4 regions of the Ruegeria sp. BE3 genome follow, and region 1 is predicted to be linked to each of the others. Evidence: riboswitches for the same ligand, from Rfam matches in the RefSeq annotation. Region 1 holds a riboswitch; each other region holds the start of a gene.

What was found. A riboswitch is a leader RNA that binds a small molecule or an ion and turns the genes downstream of it on or off. The one in region 1 is predicted to bind cobalamin.
Region 2: another riboswitch for cobalamin. It lies ahead of ACR0AZ_RS07645 (energy-coupling factor ABC transporter permease); the one in region 1 lies ahead of ACR0AZ_RS10630 (DUF1636 family protein).
Region 3: another riboswitch for cobalamin. It lies ahead of ACR0AZ_RS16090 (hypothetical protein); the one in region 1 lies ahead of ACR0AZ_RS10630 (DUF1636 family protein).
Region 4: another riboswitch for cobalamin. It lies ahead of ACR0AZ_RS02515 (DUF1636 family protein); the one in region 1 lies ahead of ACR0AZ_RS10630 (DUF1636 family protein).

What each region holds. Positions count from the first base shown of each region.
Region 1 covers NZ_JBQFTW010000003.1:206,371-211,067, forward strand. Annotated here, with positions in the region: gene ACR0AZ_RS10615 (FecCD family ABC transporter permease) at 1-143, opposite strand, end outside; gene ACR0AZ_RS10620 (ABC transporter substrate-binding protein) at 145-1,092, opposite strand; gene ACR0AZ_RS10625 (ABC transporter ATP-binding protein) at 1,109-1,894, opposite strand; gene ACR0AZ_RS10630 (DUF1636 family protein) at 1,891-2,247, opposite strand; cobalamin riboswitch at 2,350-2,553, opposite strand; gene ACR0AZ_RS10635 (hypothetical protein) at 2,721-3,155, shown strand; gene ACR0AZ_RS10640 (MotA/TolQ/ExbB proton channel family protein) at 3,152-3,808, shown strand; gene ACR0AZ_RS10645 (ExbD/TolR family protein) at 3,840-4,166, shown strand; gene ACR0AZ_RS10650 (ExbD/TolR family protein) at 4,171-4,548, shown strand; gene ACR0AZ_RS10655 (energy transducer TonB family protein) at 4,545-4,697, shown strand, end outside.
Region 2 covers NZ_JBQFTW010000002.1:56,608-61,304, reverse strand. Annotated here, with positions in the region: gene ACR0AZ_RS07655 (amino acid aminotransferase) at 1-246, opposite strand, end outside; gene sseA (3-mercaptopyruvate sulfurtransferase) at 246-1,100, opposite strand; cobalamin riboswitch at 1,242-1,453, shown strand; gene ACR0AZ_RS07645 (energy-coupling factor ABC transporter permease) at 1,509-2,186, shown strand; gene ACR0AZ_RS07640 (CBU_0592 family membrane protein) at 2,204-2,473, opposite strand; gene ACR0AZ_RS07635 (helix-turn-helix domain-containing protein) at 2,470-3,033, opposite strand; gene ilvD (dihydroxy-acid dehydratase) at 3,141-4,697, shown strand, end outside.
Region 3 covers NZ_JBQFTW010000007.1:125,507-130,203, forward strand. Annotated here, with positions in the region: gene ACR0AZ_RS16080 (DNA polymerase III subunit gamma/tau) at 50-1,807, opposite strand; gene ACR0AZ_RS16085 (protein-tyrosine phosphatase family protein) at 1,977-2,480, shown strand; gene ACR0AZ_RS16090 (hypothetical protein) at 2,485-2,892, opposite strand; cobalamin riboswitch at 2,981-3,204, opposite strand; gene ACR0AZ_RS16095 (alpha/beta hydrolase family protein) at 3,327-4,184, shown strand; gene rsgA (ribosome small subunit-dependent GTPase A) at 4,202-4,697, opposite strand, start outside.
Region 4 covers NZ_JBQFTW010000001.1:516,238-520,934, forward strand. Annotated here, with positions in the region: gene cobN (cobaltochelatase subunit CobN) at 1-226, opposite strand, end outside; gene cobW (cobalamin biosynthesis protein CobW) at 231-1,286, opposite strand; gene ACR0AZ_RS02515 (DUF1636 family protein) at 1,283-1,663, opposite strand; cobalamin riboswitch at 1,749-1,954, opposite strand; gene ACR0AZ_RS02520 (NAD(P)-dependent oxidoreductase) at 1,986-3,056, shown strand; gene ACR0AZ_RS02525 (DeoR/GlpR family DNA-binding transcription regulator) at 3,180-3,977, shown strand; tRNA gene ACR0AZ_RS02530 (tRNA-Glu) at 4,041-4,115, opposite strand; tRNA gene ACR0AZ_RS02535 (tRNA-Glu) at 4,137-4,211, opposite strand; gene recJ (single-stranded-DNA-specific exonuclease RecJ) at 4,321-4,697, opposite strand, start outside.

The DNA of each region.
Region 1 (4,697 bases):
CCTCCGGTCAGGCCGGTGCCCAGAAGGATCGCCTCGAATGTGTCCGTGATCGGAATCGAGGTGGTTCCATAGATAGTCGAGATCAGCAAAAGGGCAGCCAGAACGACCGCCCCCAGCAAGAGAATCAGGCCCAATCGGCCCATATCAGTTGAGATCCGGATGCATGGCCTTGGCCATTTTCGAGATCGCAGCAATATTCGCCGGTCCCGGAGTGAGCTCTTCATAGCGCAGGCCGATCCAGCGTTCGTTCTTGACGGCATCTGTCTGCGACATCACAGGGTGTTCCTGCAGGAACTTGAAGGTATCTGCCGCGCCATTGCCGGTCTGATAATCCAGTAGCACCAGAAATTCAGGGTTGGCTGCGGCAACCGCTTCCCAAGAGGTACGGCCCCAGCTTGTATCCATGTCGTGCGTAACGCTTTCTCCTCCAGCCGCTGCGATCATGGCGTCAGGAATGGCGAACTTACCCGCCGTAAAGGGCGCATCAGCAGGGCCGTCCAACAGGAACACGCGTGGTTTGGCCAGATCAGCGGTCCGAGCTTCGATTGCTGTCAACTCGTCTTTCCAGCCCGACACAAGCGCTTCGGCCTTGTCCTCGACATGCATGACCTTGCCCAGACGCAAAACATCGTCGAACAGCAGGTTCATGCTGGCTTCGGGGCGATCCTTGTTCAGATGGACGCAGCTTTCGGTCAGGATCATAGTCCTGATGCCGAATGGCTCCAGTGTGTCGGGGGTCACATCTCCGCCCGGCTTCATACCGTAATACCAACCGGCAAAGAACAGGTCAGGTTCGACCGCAACAAGATTTTCGACAGTCGGGTATTTCGGCGCGAGTTCAGGGATATCGCCGCGCAGCGTGTCGAACTCGGGGCTGGTCTTATACCATCCGGTGATGCCGGTCAGACCGACGATCTTGTCCTGCAGACCCAGCGCAAAGGCCATGTCGGTCATATTCATATCATGCACGACCAGACGTTCTGGCGCGGCATCAAAGACAAGCGGTTCGCCGCAATTGTCAACCGTCACCTCTTGCGCAGCGGCGCCGCTTGCCATGGCAGTGACCAGCGCCACGGACCAGATTTGCTTCATTGATAGTCTCCTGAGTTTATGTGGAAAGCGTTGTTCTTCGGATGTCCAGAACAGGGATCATGCGGCCTTCGTGGTGAAAGCGCAGGTAATCGACACCGAAGGTTTCGCGCACACGTTCCGATGTCAGTACCTCGTCGACCGAACCAAACCCGGTCAGGCGCGTGGATTTCATCAGAGCAACGTGGGTGGCGAATTCAGGGATCATGACCAAATCATGCACGATCATGACGACAGTAATACCCAGATCAGCGACCAGAGACAGCATCCGCCCCTTCGCATCGGGATCCAAATGATTGGTCGGCTCGTCAAGAAACAGCAAAGTCGGGTTCTGTGCCAGCGCCCGAGCGATATGCGCGCGCTGACGCTCACCACCCGACAGTTGGGCCATCTTCTTGTCAGCTAGCGCGCCAAGGCCCGTAATATCCAATATACGGCTGAGTTCTTGCGCGTGTTCACCCGCAGACCGGTCCGCGCGGATCGGAATCTGGCCGAGTGCCACATAGTCACGCAGCGACAAGCGCCCGTCGGGCATCTCTTGCTGACTGACCACCGCGATCATTCGAGCACGCTCTTTTGCCGAGAGTTGTTTGAGGCTGCGCCCCTTGAGCAAAACATCCCCTAGTGCCAGCCCTTCTGCCCCACAAAGCAAATTCAGCAGTGTGGTTTTACCTGCTCCGTTGGGGCCCGCGATTGCCAGGATTGACCCCTCGGACAGCTCAAAGGATACGCCTTGCAGCAATATGTCCCCATTCAAGGCATAATATTCGAGATCCGAAGCCACCAAAAACGGCTGGACGGTCATATCGACACCTCCTGACTGATCGGGGGCATGCGAGACAAGGTTTTGGTGTAAAGGGCACGCGGACGCTCACTGGCTTTGGTCCAGCCATCCGGGCTCTGTTGATATTGACGGGCAAACTCGGCCAGGGCTTCGACGTCAATCAATGTCTGGATGTCACCAAATAGATACTGCGCCTTGCCGACCGCTTGGAAACCTACGGTCACGGGATGCGCGCATCCTGCCATGCAATCGACAGCCCGGATCGCAAAGCGCTCGGGCAGCTTCGATTGAAGCGTATCATGCACTCCATCCACTGATTGCGCGGCCGCACAGGTCGAACAGATCAGAACAAAATGATCAGGTGCGCCAGGCATATAACCCCCCGCCTCTGCCCAAACGCAGTGCGAAGGTGCTGATTACAGAAACACGTGTATCACGTGCCATCAAAGCCTCCTTCCAGGACGCCCCGCCCCGGCTTGGTTGAACAACTGATGGCAGGTCTCCTGACTCGCGGGTCGGTGCTTGGCCATCCTTCCCGACCCCTGGGGCCAGTGGCTGTTTGGCTTCGCTCGCCGCTTACAGTTGCGGGGGCAGTTACGGGTTTGGCCAGTGTAGACCGCACCGTATTCCCTTTTCATCCCACGGGCGCACCCTTGGGAACCATCACCGGATTCAGTGCCTGAGATCGATGAATGCGTCAATACGAAAGTTATCACGCGTTACCGGTCGGCCGGACACAATCGCGCCACCCGCTCTTTCACGTCTCGGTTGGATTGGATAAGAGGGATCAACCCCTGCAAAGATGCGCGGGACAAACCCTCAGCGCTAAACAATCAGGAGCCCGCTCATGCCGTATCACCGCCTCGCTCTGGTAGCTGTGCTGGCAATTTCATCAACAAATTCGGCGCTGGCGCAATCTGCTGACGACAACCCCTCGGAACTGTTGCTGGAGCTCAATACCGTGCAAAAGGTGAACGGCGCCTGCCGCTTGACCTTTCTGGTTCAGAACGAAACCGGAAGCGATATCGAGAAGGCAGCTTTTGAGACCGTCATTTTCGACAGCTCGGGCCGTGTCGTTACGCTTTCTCTGTTCGATTTTCGGGATCTGCCGGCAGACCGTCCGCGCGTGCGTCAGTTCGGCCTGCCCGATCTCAACTGCGACTCGATCGGGCGCGTTCTGATCAATGGCGCAAACAGCTGCGTTGTCGACGGCTCAGAAAGCGATATCTGTGCAACAGGACTGAACCTTACCAGCCGGATAGATGTGGAGCTTTTGGGATGAACGCGCTTGAAGCATTGCGCCAGATCGTGGCTCTGGGCGGGCCAGTGGTGGCCATTCTGATCGTGATGTCAGTGCTGGCTCTGGCCGTCACGCTTTACAAACTGTGGCAATTCACCGTGACCGGAGTTGGACGACATCGGGTGCTGTCCCAGGCCCTGACGGCATGGGATGCCGGGGATCATCAGACTGCACGCGCGCGATTGGCGAAAAGCCACAGTTATCTGGCCCCATTGGTCGGTGCAGCCATGGATGCGCCCGATCTACCCGGTCTCGATGATCGTCTGGATGCTGAAGCCGGATTGGCCCTGGCAGGGCTGGAGCGCGGTTTTCGCCTTCTTGACACCGTTGCCCAACTCGCGCCTTTGCTGGGGCTGTTCGGGACCGTTCTGGGTATGATCGAAGCGTTCCAAAGCCTGCAACAGGCAGGCAGCTCCATTGACCCGTCGCTGCTTGCGGGTGGCATCTGGGTGGCGCTGATCACCACCGCCGTGGGGCTGGCGGTTGCGATGCCGACCTCAATGGTTCTGTCATGGTTCGAAAGCCGCACCGCGCGCGAGCGGGTCTTTGCAGACAAAGCACTGCGGACCGTGTTGGTACCAGGTCAGCTCGCCAAAGAGGCCGAGGCCATTTCAGCCGTGCCGGAACATGCGTAACCGGGCGCCATTTGTCCGGCGGACCCTGTCGATGACGCCACTCATCGATGTGATCTTTCTGCTTTTGCTGTTCTTCATGCTGACCTCGACCTTCTCAAAATTCGGCGAGATCGAGCTGAGCAGCACGACTGGCGGAACCGCGCAAACCAGCGAACCGTCTGAGCGGGTCTTTCTACAGCTCGGTGCGGAACGTCTTGTGTTGAACGGCACGGCGATAACCTTGGACGATCTCGCGACCGAGATCGAAACCGGGCAGGTGCTCGTCAGCCTCGATACCGATGTCACGGCCCAACGCCTGACGGATCTGTTGGTTCGGCTGCGCGGGCGCGAGGGGCTCAGCGTTCTGGTGCTGGAGTGAGCCGATGATCCGCCAGACCGCCCCCCGCCGAAAACGCGATTCAACCATAGCTCTGATCAACGTCGTCTTTCTGATGCTGATCTTCTTTCTGATCACCGGTACCATCGCACCACCACTGGACCCTGACCTCGACCTTGTGGACACGTCAGAGCTCGAAGGGCGCGAACCGCCCGACGCGCTGGTTCTGCACAAGGATGGAACGCTGAGCTTTCGCGGAACACCTACCGATGCCGAGACCTTCATGGCCGATCATGATGAAGGGCCGGTACGGATCGTTCCGGATCGTGACGCTCCGGGTGCGCGCCTGATCGAAGTCACGGGCCTGTTGCGCCGCAATGGTGCGCCTTCCGTGTTTCTGGTCACAAAACGGACACTGGAATGATCCGGGGATCGATCATAGTTGCCGCGCTGGCCATTCTGGTGTCGCTGATCTTGCACATTCTTGGACTCAGCATGACTGCATCTGTTGAACCGGGTGAACCTGCCGCACAAGGCAATTCCGACGTGGTGGACCTGAGCAACAGCTTCGAA
Region 2 (4,697 bases), on a different contig from region 1:
AATCAGACCGATCATGGCATCGGCATAGGCTGGGTCACCGGCCAAACCGGTATAGGCCTTGGTCTCCTGCTCTTCCAGAATGCGCTTTTCAGCCGCTTTCACGGCGCGCATGACCGGGGTGATGCCCTCAGCGTTTTTATAAACGCCAACCCCCAGGTCAATTTTCTGATCGCGCGGGTCATCGCGATACATCTGCATCAGCGCCAGAATCTTGTCGGCTGGCTGTGGCTTGAGGTTCTCGAACATCAGTTCTCTCCGGTTGCGACGGGCAGGGTTGGGAAGGCACCCCATTCAGCCCAGGAGCCGTCATAAAGCGAATGATCTTTTTTACCCATGCGCTCAAGCGCAAGGCTGAGGATCGCAGCCGTGACGCCCGAGCCGCAGGATGTGATTGCGGGTTTCGACAGATCTACGCCTGCGGCCTCGAATATGGCGCGGCACTCTTCGGGCGACTTCATGGTGCCATTTGCATTCAGCAGCGTACCAAAGGGCACATTGTGAGAGCCCGGAATATGACCCGAGCGCAAACCTTCGCGTGGTTCTGGCGCTGTTCCGGCAAAGCGGTCAGTTGAGCGCGCATCGATGATCTCATGATCGTTCAGCTTGGCCGCAGCTGAAACCTGCGTCACGTCACGCACCAGATGGTTTTGTACGCGAACGGTCATATGGCGATCGCGAACGACGGGCGGCAGGTCCTCGATCTCGCGACCTTCGGCCTGCCATTTCGGCAGCCCCCCATCCAGAACGGCAATATTGTCCTGACCCATCAAACGGAACAGCCACCAGACGCGTGCGGCAGACATCAGCCCAGCCCCGTCATAGACCACGACCTGATGGCCGTCGCCCACCCCCATCGCCCGCAGGCGGGACATGAATTTCTCGACCGGAGGTGCCATATGCGGCAGGTCCGAACGGTGATCGGCAATGTCATCAATGTCAAAGAACCGCGCACCGGGGATATGGCCTGCATCATACTCGGCCTTCGCATCGCGGTTCTGCGCGGGCAGATACCAGGACCCGTCCAGAATCCGCAGATCCGGGTCCTTGAGATGCGCGGCCAGCCAGTCTGTGGATACGAGAGTTTTCGGATCGTCCTGCATCAAAGCCTCCCCTGAGCGAGCTTGGATTTTCCCTATATGGGCACGGCCAAACGTTCAAGTCACGCCGCAGCTCAGAACCCGCGCGGGGAACGTTTTTTTCCAACCACATGCTTGGCGTGCTTGACAGGCAGCATTCTGTGGCAGAAATCTGTGCGACATGGTTCCCAATGGAGTTTCCCCAGAGGGATGAAAAGGGAATCCGGTGCGACAAATCCTGTCAACTCCGGAACTGCCCCCGCAACTGTAAGCGGAGTATCGCCCCATCAGGGCCACTGACCGAAATGATCGGTTGGGAAGGCCGGGATCGATCCTAATCCGCGAGTCAGGAGACCTGCCATGCACAAACCGGGCATCCGCCCAATTTCAACACGTTTCTACCGTCGGGTGTGACGGTAAGGAGAACAAACTATGCATATCGAACCGGGCGTCGTTAACGGCGCCAAACTTGTCCTGAGCTATGCCACCGCGGCCGGGGCAGGGCTTTATAGTCTGAAGCTGGCGTGGGAGAGCGTCAAAAACAGTGGTGTTGCAAGCCTTGCAGTGCGGTCTGCCCTGACAACCGGCCTTGTTTTCACATTCTTTGAAGTTCTGCCTCATTTCCCGGTGGGAGTGTCAGAGGTGCACTTTATTCTGGGCTCGACACTGTTTCTTTTGTTCGGTGCCGCCCCGGCTGCGATTGGTCTGATCCTGGGCCTCTTTGTTCAAGGGTTTTTCTTGGCACCCTTCGATCTGCCCCAGTTCGGAATGAACATGACGACGTTGCTGGTGCCTCTGTTTGCCCTGCAGGCGTTGGCAAACCGCGTCATTGCGCCGAATACGGCCTATGTTGACCTCAAGTATTCTCAGGCACTTGCGCTGTCGACCGCCTATCAGGGTGGTGTCGTACTATGGGTGGCCTTCTGGGCGTTCTACGGTCAGGGTTTCGGTGCCGAAAACATCGCCGCCGTGGCCAGCTTTGGCGGAGCTTACATGATGGTTATCCTGATTGAGCCCCTGGCCGATCTTGCCGTTCTTGCGGCTGCGAAATCCATGAAGGGTCTGAACAAGCTCGGCCTGTTCACGCCACGTCTTCTCAGCGCAGCCTAAACATCCCGCGCCGCGCACTACTTTGCGCGGCGCAACCTGAAATGCTGAATGATCCCGATCATGCTGATCAGAATCCAGAACCCCTCGATCAGCATCGACGCCAGATTGAAATTCTCGAGCAGCGAATAGACGATCAGAACCGACCCCAAGAGGTTCACCACCGGAAACGCGAGATCGTCAGAGTTCATCATCCGCATCTGTGTCGCAAAATAGGCCGCGACCACGATCAAAGCCCCAAACGAGCCAATAGCGTCGACGATGGTGAGGCTGTCGAGAACTGCAGTCATGAATGGGCCTTGCCGTTTTCAGAATACTCGTTGTGCTGGGCGTAGTGGTGCATGTTCAGGAATGCGGCACCCTCTGCACCCGCGCGGTATCCATGGGGGATATCAGCGGCAAAGCGCAAGCCCTGTCCGGCCTGCAAAGATACCCATTCCCGATCGCGTAGAATCTCGAGCGTACCTGAAAGAACAAACACCTCCTCGGTCACACCAGCGGCATGGGCGGGGGATTCGTGGCTTTGGTTCGGATGCAAGCTGACGTGAAATGTCTCGGCCCCTAGGGCGGGGTCGAAGGGAAAGACGATCTTGACCTCTATGGTCCCGGGGAAGGTCACGGTCTGGAAAACAGACGGGTCGCCCAGCGCCGTATCGATCAGCGCGCTGAGTGGTAGCTGGAAGCCTTTGGCGATTTTCCACAAGGTCGCGATGGTGGGGCTGGATTCGCCGCGCTCTATCTGGCCCAGCATGGCTTTGCTGACCCCGGTCATTTCAGCCACCTTCGACAGGCTCAGCCCGGACGCCGTCCGCACGTCCCGTAATTTCAGCGTTATGTCGTCCGGTGCCATATCATCAACTTCCGAATCCTCTTGTACGTTATAGCGCACATGTGATACGTGCGCTATAACGCACGAACCCCAAGACATGCAACCCGAGGCAAAAGGGAAACAGCATCATGCCATTGTACCGATCCAGAACCTCTACCCATGGCCGCAACATGGCCGGTGCCCGCGGTTTGTGGCGCGCCACCGGTATGGGCGACGATGATTTCGGCAAACCGATCATCGCCATCGTAAACTCGTTCACCCAGTTTGTGCCCGGTCACGTCCACTTGAAGGACCTTGGCCAGATGGTCGCGCGCGAGGTCGAGGCAGCCGGTGGTGTCGCGAAAGAGTTCAACACCATCGCGGTCGATGACGGCATCGCCATGGGCCATGACGGGATGCTGTATTCGCTGCCCTCGCGTGAGGTGATCGCGGATTCGGTGGAATACATGGTCAACGCGCATTGCGCCGACGCGATGGTCTGTATCTCGAACTGCGACAAGATCACCCCCGGTATGCTGATGGCCGCGATGCGTCTGAACATCCCGGCGATCTTTGTCTCGGGTGGCCCGATGGAGGCTGGTAAGATCGATATCGCTGATCTGGATGCCAAAAAGATCGACCTTGTGGATGCGATGGTCGCCGCTGCTGACGACCGCTTCACCGACGAACAGGTTCAGCACATCGAAGAGAATGCCTGTCCCACCTGTGGGTCATGCTCGGGCATGTTCACCGCCAACTCGATGAACTGTCTGGCCGAGGCGCTGGGTCTGGCGCTGCCGGGCAATGGCTCGACCCTTGCCACACACGCGGACCGCAAAGAGCTGTTCCTTGAGGCCGGTCGCCGGATCGTCGAGATCACCAAGCGGCACTATGACCTGGACGAAAAAGGCTTCCTGCCACGCGAGATCGCTACGTTCGAAGCCTTTGAGAACGCCATGAGCCTCGACATCGCCATGGGCGGCTCGACCAACACGGTACTGCACCTGCTGGCCATTGCGCATGAGGGCGAGGTGCATTTCACCATGTCCGATATGGACCACCTCAGCCGCAAAGTGCCTTGTTTGTGTAAGGTCGCACCCAATACCGAGAATGTGCATATGGAAGACGTGCACCGCGCCGGTGGCATCTTCTCAATCCTTGGCGAACTGAGCCGTGCGGGATTGCTGCACGAGGATTGCGCAACCGTTCACTCGGCCACGATGGGTGAAGCGATTGCCAATTGGGACATCAAGATCGCCAACAATCCCAAAGCGCAGGAACTGTTCAAGGCTGCACCAGGCGGAGTGCGCACCACGCAGGCCTTCAGCCAGTCGAACCGGTACAAGGAGCTGGATACCGACCGCCAAGGCGGCGTGATCCGCTCGAAAGAATATGCCTTTAGCCAGGATGGCGGTCTTGCGGTACTGTTCGGAAACATTGCCCGCGACGGCTGCATTGTGAAAACCGCAGGTGTTGACGAGAACATTCTGAAATTCACCGGCTCAGCCTATGTCTGCGAAAGCCAGGACCAGGCGGTGAACGACATCCTGACCGGAAAGGTCAAAGAAGGCGACGTAGTCGTGATCCGTTACGAAGGCCCGCGCGGCGGGCCGGGCATGCAAGAGATGCTCTACCCGACCTCATACCTGAAATCCAAAGGTCTGGGCAAAGCCTGCGCTTTGTTGACCGATGGCCGCTTCTCGGGC
Region 3 (4,697 bases), on a different contig from region 1:
TTTGGGAAGGCCCTTCCGCCGGTTGAGCCTCACAGGTATCGCCTCGACCTCAATCCTCCTCGAACGGGTCCCATTCGTCTTCGACCTCAGGCAGGGCTTCGGTTTCGACCTGCGCCGCGCGTTGCTCAGGGGTTTCGATCTTGGTGATTTTGGCCTTCGGGAATTGCGCCAGCACCGCCTGAACCAAGGGGTGTTCGGTGGCCACCTGCTTCAGCGCCAATTCTGCCTCATCGCGAATTTCAGCAATCGTTGCTGCATCGCCATCGGATACAATCGTCACGGCCCATCGATTACCAGTCCAGCGCTGCAAAGCTGATCCGAGCCGAGGGGCAAGGTCCGCGGGCGCATGGGGGGCGGGAGTAAACTCGATCCGACCCGGCTGATAGGAGACCAGACGTACACCGTTTTCAACTTCGACCAGAAGCTTGACGTCCCGATTGATCCGGATCAGTTCGACCACATGGTCGAAAGTAGGGTAGCGGGCCAGAGCGTTCGCCACGTCCTGGGCCAACGCTGCCGAGGGCGCGCCAGCTGGGTTGCGCGTTGCCGCATAGGTCGTTTGCGTCGCAACGGGGGTTGAGACGTTGCTCTGCGTGGCTGCCGGCAAGCCGCCTCCCGGCCCTCCGTTTGGAGGAGGCATGGGCGCATCCTGAAGGCGTTTTATCAACTCCTCAGGGCTGGGCAGGTCGGCCACATGAGTGAGGCGGATCACGGCCATTTCGGCGGCCATCATCGCGTTGGGCGCGGCGGCAACCTCTTCGAGTGCCTTCAGCAGCATCTGCCACATGCGGGTCAACACGCGCATCGGCAGGGCATCTGCCATCTGCTGGCCCCGGGCGCGCTCATCGGGCGAGACGGTAGGGTCTTCGGCGGCGTCTGGCGTGATCTTCACCACCGAGACCCAATGGGTAATCTCGGCAAGATCACGCAGAACGGCCAGCGGGTCTGCCCCTTCGGCATATTGGGCGCTGAGCTCGGTCAGGGCACCGGCAGCGTCGCCGCGCAGGATCATATCTATCAGGTCGAGCACCCTGCCGCGATCCGCCAGGCCCAGCATCGCGCGCACCTGATCGGCGCTGGTTTCGCCCGCGCCATGGCTGATCGCCTGATCCAGCAACGAGGTCGCGTCGCGGGCAGAGCCCTCGGCGGCGCGTGTGATCAGCGCCAGCGCATCCTCGGCAATCTGCGCGCTTTCGGCATCTGCGATCTTGCGCAGCAGGCCGATCATGTCTTCGGGCTCGATCCGGCGCAGATCGAAGCGCTGACAGCGAGAAAGCACCGTGACCGGAACCTTGCGGATCTCGGTGGTGGCAAAGATGAACTTTACATGTTCGGGCGGTTCCTCAAGCGTCTTGAGCAGCGCGTTGAAGGCGCTGGTCGATAGCATGTGGACCTCGTCGATGATGTAGATCTTGTAGCGGGCCGAGGCGGCGCGATAGCGGACGCTGTCAATGATCTCGCGAATATCATTCACGCCAGTACGGCTGGCGGCATCCATCTCCATCACGTCGACATGGCGGCCTTCCATGATGGCCACGCAGTGTTCACACTGGCCGCAAGGTTCGGTGGTGGGTTTGCCTTCGCCATCCGGGCCGATGCAATTCATGCCCTTGGCGATAATCCGGGCGGTGGTGGTTTTACCGGTGCCGCGGATGCCGGTCATGATGAAGGCCTGCGCGATGCGGTCGGCCTCGAACGCGTTCTTCAGCGTGCGGACCATGGCGTCCTGGCCAACCAGATCGGCAAAGGTTTCTGGGCGATATTTGCGGGCAAGCACCTGATAGGCGGGGCTGGGCGTGTCGGTCATGTCTGCTTTCGCGGATTCGAGTTCTGCCGCAGCGTAGAGGCCGCCGCCGTCCGCGTCCACCGCCCGACCGGATGATTTTCGTTTTGGAATGCGGGACGGGGCGGTTAAGATCAGACACTTGAAGACCCGTAGAAAGATCTTCTGATTAACGTTTCGGGGGGAACGTATAATGTCTCAGATGGTTATCCATGCACTTCAGGTTGGCGGAGGAACGCTCGCGCTGACATCGATGCCGGGTCGGGGTGGCGATTATCAAGGCGATCTGGATGCCGTCGCCGATTGGAAGCCCGGCCTGATCCTTTCAATGGCAACCGAGGTCGAGATGATACTCGATGGCGCCAGAGATTTCGGTATCGACGTTCGGAACCGCGCCTGCCGATGGGTTCATCTGCCGGTCGAGGACTATGGCACGCCATCACCCGAGGTGGACGAGCGTTGGGTAGAAGCCAGTGCCGCAGTGCGTCATGCGCTGTCCGGTGGCGGGCGCATTTTGGTTCACTGCAAGGGCGGATGTGGTCGATCTGGCATGGCTGTACTGCGTTTGATGATAGAATGCGGCGAGCATCCGGATGCAGCGTTGCAAAGGCTGCGCGCGTTGCGCCCCTGCGCTGTTGAAACCGACGAGCAGATGGAATGGGCGATCGCGCCCGCCGGTATTCTGGCTGTGGGCTGACTTGTCAGGCAGACGGTCGGTATTCGGGTTGCACCGACGTAGTCTGGGCAAGCGTCAACACTTCGAGCATCGCGCATGGCGGGTTCGACAAGATACTTGTCGACAGTGCTGCGGTCTCGGTGCCGAACAAAAGGTCTGCGTAGCTGTCCAGATGCTCAATCGCGTCGTCTGATCCAGCACCGCAGAACACTCTGACTTCGTCGGCGCGCGCGCGAAAACGGGCGGTGCACCCATCCGTACAATGCGCCAGTTCGCTACTGCCCTGAATCTCGAATTCTGTAGTTGCCGCAGGGGCTGATTCCGCCATCGAGGTGGCCAGCGCCCGTGCGATTCGCGCCAAAGCCGGACAGGTTTTCCCCGTCCTTTGGCAAATTGTTGCCGAGAACTGGTGGGTTCCGGTTTTCCATATCATGATGCGCCCTCCGCGCGTGGGCTGAGGGTGTGAAACAGGTGGGACAGCACAGTGCAGTCTGGACCTGCCCGGACACCCCGCCCGAGTTTCAGTTTCGGTTCCGATGGCAGGTCTCCTGACTTGCGGGTCATCGCTTTGCCGACCTTCCCAGCCTTCAAGGCCAGTGGCGCTACGGCATTGCTCTCCGCTTACAGTTGCGGGGGCAGTCGCGGATTTGGTCCGTTCCGGATATTACCGGGCAGGGCCGCACCGTGTTCCCTTTTCATCCCGGCCTCGAACGAGGGAGCGGGAACCATCACCACATCGCTAGCGGTTGCGCACTTCCCGAGTCAAGCGGATTGAATGCCACAAGCTTACCTTTGGTCCAGCCACGTCAACCTTGACTCGAACGCGATCGAGTGAACTGATCGGTTCAGATAACGCATGAGGATCAGATGTTGGACGCTCAGCAAACCGTGATGACCGAGGAGTTCCGGTTCCCCGCCGGGCCCGCGATGCTGTCCGCCCGCTTGTATCGGCCTGCGACCGATCCGGAAACGGTTGTGGTCATTAACAATGCCACAGGTGTACCACGAGATTACTATCAGCATTTTGCGCGTTGGCTGGCAGCTGAGCGCGGAATAGCCTGCCTGACCTACGACTACCGGGATTTTGGTCACTCGCTGACCGGGTCGCAGAAGGCCTCGACCGTGACAATGGCAGACTGGGCGCTGGTCGATATCCCTGCCGCACGGGCCGAGATGCGGCTTCGGTTTCCGGGTGCCAAGCTGTGGAGTATTGGCCACTCGCTTGGTGCGATGCTTGGGCCGGTGCAGTCGGATATCGAACAGATAGATCGGATGATCTGCGTCTGTTCAGGACTGGTGACGCTCAAAGATCACCCGTGGCCTTACCGCGCGCTGGCTGCGTTGTTCTGGTATGGCCATGTGCCGTTATTGGTCCGTGCTCTGGGATATTTGCCAGGCAAGGTGGTCGGTTTTGGTGAAGACCTGCCCGCGCCTGTCTATTGGCAGTGGCGCAAGTGGTGCACGGCTCCCGACAGCTATCTGCCCGAGATCGGAGAGACGCTGCCTCAGGCTCGCTGGTCCACTGCAGGCGGGCGTGTTGATCTGTTCGCCTTTGAAGATGATGAGATGGTACCACCCGCCGCCGTGTGGCGGCTGGCTGATCTTTACGGCTCAAATGCCCGTCGTCACCTGTTGTCGCCGCAGGAATTTGGTTTGCCAAAAGTTGGACATATCGGAGCGTTCGCCCGACGCAACGCAGCGGTCTGGCCCCGCCTGATCGACTGACCAGACGGGGCGTTGCCTCACAGCTTCTTGCGTGACTTTTTCTGCTGCGTGACGCTGCGCACCATCTTGCCGAACGCTTTGTCCCGCGCCCGGGATTGAGCGATGGTTTCCGAGTTGCGCTGATCCTCGCGCCGCAACTTACGCCAACGCTCCAACCGGGACGGATCAAGCGCGCCGCTTTGGACCGCGGCCTGAACCGCACAGCCGGGCTCGGTTTCGTGCTGGCAATCCGAGAAACGGCAATTCAGGCTCAGCTCCGTGAGGTCCGAGAAGACCTCATCAACTCCGTCCTGTGCATCCAGCAAACGCAGCGCCCGCATGCCGGGCGTGTCGATCAGCCAGCCGCCATTGCGCATCTGATGTAACGCGCGCGCGGTCGTGGTGTGCCGGCCCCGTGCGTCATCCTCGCGAATGCCCGCCGTGGCTTTTTCCTGCCCGGTCATGCCATTGGCTAGTGTGGTTTTACCCACTCCGGACGAGCCCACCAGCGCACCGGTCTGACCCTTTGGGCAC
Region 4 (4,697 bases), on a different contig from region 1:
CGACATAGGTGTCGACGGACAGAGGGTGTTTCAGCGCCGTCAGATTGGCCAGCCGCATCGTCGGCATCCGCCCGTCGGGTCCGCCTCCACGGTGCCATCCCGCCGCGAAAGCGCCGAGGTCGCTGTCGGAAAAGGACAGCACCACCAAATCCGCCGGGCTTTGGCCCAGATCGGTCGGGGTTTCCGTTTCCTCTAACCCGTGGCTTTCGCGGAAGACGACGTGCATGGCTTTACTCGGCTGCCTCGGTCACACCCACGAGGATATCGCGGATTTCGGCCTCTTTGATATCGTCATGCTCGGCAATGACGACTAGACGCGAGCGGCGCTCCTCGCCGGGTTCCCAAGGGCGGTCATACTGATGGCGCACGCGCGCACCGACGGCCTGAACCAGCAGGCGCATGGGCTTGCCTTGAACGGCGGCATAGCCTTTGACGCGCAGGATGTTCAGTTCTTTGGCCAGACGTTCGATTTTCGTCACCAGATCGAGCGGATCGCTCTGTTCGGGCAACTCGACGATGATGCTTTCGAAATCGTCATGTTCGTGATCGTGATGGCCGTCGTGATGCGATGGGCGTGCGTCCATGTCATCCTCGGCGGCGGCTTCCAGACCCAACACGACGCGGACGTCAACGACGCCCTCGGCCACTTCAACAACGGGCAGGGGGCGCGGGGCCTCTGCAGCGATGACCTCTTTGGCCTTGGCGACACCTTCGGGACCGGCCAGATCAGGCTTGGTCAGCAGGATGATATCGGCGCAGGAAATCTGATCTTCGAACACTTCGGACAGCGGCGTTTCATGATCAATCGAGTCATCGGCCATGCGCTGGGCATCCACCGCCTCGACATTCGGGGCAAAGCGACCGGCAGCGACCGCCTCGGCATCGGCCAGCGCGATGACACCATCGACGGTGATTTTCGAACGGATATCAGGCCAGTCGAAGGCCTTTAGCAGCGGTTTCGGCAGCGCCAGACCGCTGGTTTCGATCAGGATGTGATCAGGGCGCGGCTCCAGCGCCATCAGCACTTCGATGGTCGGGATGAAATCGTCCGCCACGGTGCAGCAGATGCAGCCATTGGCCAGTTCCATGATGTTTTCCGCCGGGCAATCGGGGATCGCGCAGGATTTCAGGATATCGCCATCAACGCCAACATCGCCGAATTCATTGACCACAACGGCCAGACGCTTGCCCTGCGGGTTCTGCATCAGGTGGCGCACCAGCGTTGTCTTGCCCGAGCCCAGAAAGCCGGTGATCACAGTGACGGGAAGTTTCTCAAGGTTGCTCATTTCAGGGCTCCAATCGGGGGAATGCGGGCTGCGCAGTTCTTGCGGAAATGTTCGGGGCGCTCGCGCCATTTGACCAGACCATCCTCGGTCGCGAGGTATTTGGTGGCACCCTCCACGATCATGTCGACGTGGTCGGTTTCGTTGAGGTGTTCATACACGAAGGTCCAGCGATCCGGCCCCCCGCGCAAGACGATGGAACAGCCCTCATCGCAGTTCGACAAGCATTCCACGGCTTTCAAGGTGATCCCTTCGGGCAGATCGGCCTGCTCAAGCGCCTTGTGCAGAAGTGCACCGGGGCGCTGCGCATCATCTTCGACAGGCAGCCCGCGACGGCAGGTGGTGCAAACCAGCAGCTCGACCGGAGCGGTCTCGGTCATGTCTCTCATCCCCCCAAATCCTCTTCGTGGGGGACGGGGTTTCATGCGGGTCGCTTTTGACCCGACACCGGAACACCCCGTCCGGTTTAAATCTCGGGCGTTGGCAGGTCTCCCGGCTTGCGGATGTCAGAGGCGGGCCTCTGTCGGATGTCCCGCCTTCCCGGCCTTGCGGCCAGTGGCTTGGGCACCCTCTCCGTTCACGGTCGCGGGGGCGGCTGCGTTTGACGGAAAACCCGCTGACGCATTCCCTTTTCATCTGCGCACGCAGACACCAACGAAAGGGACATGCGGCACGCTTGGGCTGCTTGTCAAGCGAGTCGCGATGATCAGCGAAGAAGCAGGTAAAAAGCGACCTGTCGAGGTCGCTGGGCGGCATGATCCATCTGTGGTGACGTGTTGGCATGGATCACAAGACGCGAACAGGAGGATGCGGCGCATGAAAGTAGGGTTTATCGGGCTGGGAAATGTTGGGGGCAAGCTCTCGGGATCGCTGCTGCGTAACGGAATCGATTTGACGGTTCATGACCTGAACCCGGATCAGGTGACCCGATTTGTCACCGAGGGTGCCAAAGCCGCTGAAAGTCCGGCGCAGTTGATGCGTGATTGCGACGCGGTGATCACTTGCTTGCCTTCACCCGCCGCCTCGGACGCCGTGATGCAAGAGATGTTGCCCGAGGTCGGCCCCGGCAAAATCTGGATGGAGATGTCGACCACCGATGAGGCTGAGGTCAAACGCCTTGGTGCCATGGTCATCGAACAAGGCGGCGCAGCGGTGGATTGTCCGGTTTCAGGCGGATGTCACCGGGCTGCGACGGGCAATATCTCGATCTTCGCTGGCTGTGACCGCGAAACGTTCGAGCGTATTATGCCCTTCCTGACGACCATGGGGCGGCGCATTCTGCACACAGGTGAACTGGGGTCGGCCTCGGTGCTGAAAGTGCTGACCAACTATCTGGCCACCGCTAACCTGATCACCTGCGCCGAGGCTTTGGTGACCGCCAAAGCAGCTGGAATGGATCTTGGAACCACCTATGAGGCGATCAAGATTTCGTCGGGCACCTCGTTCGTGCACGAAACCGAAAGCCAGGTCATCTTGAACGGTTCACGCGATATCTCGTTCACCATGGACCTGGTGAAAAAGGATATCGGCCTGTTTCAGGAGGTTGCCGACCGCGCCGGTGTCCCCCTTGAGGTGAATCCGGTGATGATCAAGATATTCGAAGACGGCATCGCACGCTACGGCGAGCGCGAGTTGTCCCCGAACATCATCAAACGCCTCGAAGATGCGACCGGACTTGAGATTCAAGCACCGGGCTTTCCACCCGAAATGCTGGATGATGAACCCGAAGAGCCCGGCTATGAGGTCATTCCGCAAAACCGCGCTGCGCCGTAAGCCTGTCTGTTGTCATTGAGCCAAACCAAGTCGGCCGCTTGCAGCGGTCGGCCTGTTTCGGGTTGATCACTGACCGCATTCCGTGTCTTTGTTTGGGTAAATTTGGGAAATACGGAGCGTCCAGTGAAAACCCGCAGCCCGCACACCCATCGTGAGCTTGAACTTCTGGATGTTCTCCGTCGTCTGGGCGGGACAGCCCGAAACTCGGAACTGGCCAAAACACTAGGGGTCTCTGAGGAAACCGTGCGGCGCACGATCAAGTCGCTCTCAGCCTCGGGCGCGGTCGAACGTGTGCATGGCGGCGCTTATCTCGCCGGCACCCAAGGCGACCCCAGTTTTTTTCGCCGTATAGCGCAACACTCTGAAGAAAAGCGGTTGATCGCGGGGCATGTGGCGAGCCTGATACGGGACGGGATGACCGTCTTTCTGGATGTCGGCTCGACCACCGCTTATGTGGCCGAAGAGCTGCGGCAGTCGGGAAACCTGACCGTCGTGACCAACTCGATCGGGGTGGGGCAGACCCTGGCCGGAACCAATGGCAATCGTGTGCATTTGCTTGGGGGCGAACTGCAAAGCGATGAGCGCGGCGCATTCGGTCACGTCACGCATCGGCAGGTACAGCGTTATGCGTTTGACATCGCAGTGCTCAGCATCGATGCGATTTCGGCACGTCGAGGTTTCTTGTACCACAGTTCAGTTGAGGCAGACCTTGCGACTGTTGTCGCCAGCAACACCGACCGACTGTTTGTGGCTGCGGCGCATTTTAAATTTGGTGAAACCGCGCCTTATGTCGGACCCGAGCCGCGTATGATCGATCTACTGGTCACGGACCAAGCACCTACCGGGGATGTTGCCAAGGCATTGAAGCAATGGGGTATTCGGATCGAGATTGCAGAAACCAATCACCGGCAAGCTGGCTAGTCGTTGCGCTTAAGCGTAGCCACAATCATTCAATCAGAGATCACGATGAGTGGATTGGAAAAATGGCAGCCCGTAGGGGAATCGAACCCCTCTTTCCAGGTTGAAAACCTGGCGTCCTAACCGATAGACGAACGGGCCACTTGGTCCAGACAAGCAAAGTGGCAGCCCGTAGGGGAATCGAACCCCTCTTTCCAGGTTGAAAACCTGGCGTCCTAACCGATAGACGAACGGGCCACGCTGGCTTGTGGAGGGCCTTTTACGGTTTACCTTCCCCCCCCGCAAGACGAAAAACGCAAGCCTGCGAAACTTTTTTGACCGTTTTCGAGGTGCGTTGAAGCAGGTGTCAGACGGCCTCTGCAGCGTCTTCCAGCCGCAGCTGTACGCTCTGTCGGCCACCCCAGGTATTCACCTCAAGCCGACCCGCAAAATGGAACCGAGCGCCGCCGTGATTGGACAGGCGATCTCCCAACGGACCCTCGAATGCGCCAAAGGCGATAGCGTCCAGTCCACCGGACATGCCATCGGACAGGGACAGTTTCAGATGTGTCTCACCTACGCGCTTGGCAAAGCGCACTTGCAAGTCGGGCAGGGCATATCGAGGGGCAGGGGCCGCAGCCCCGAATGGTCCTGCTTTTTCAATCTGTTCGATCAGATCAACTGTCGCGGCCCCCGGCATCAGCGCCCCGTCCAGTTTCAAGTCGGCTGGGCCACCTTGGCCCG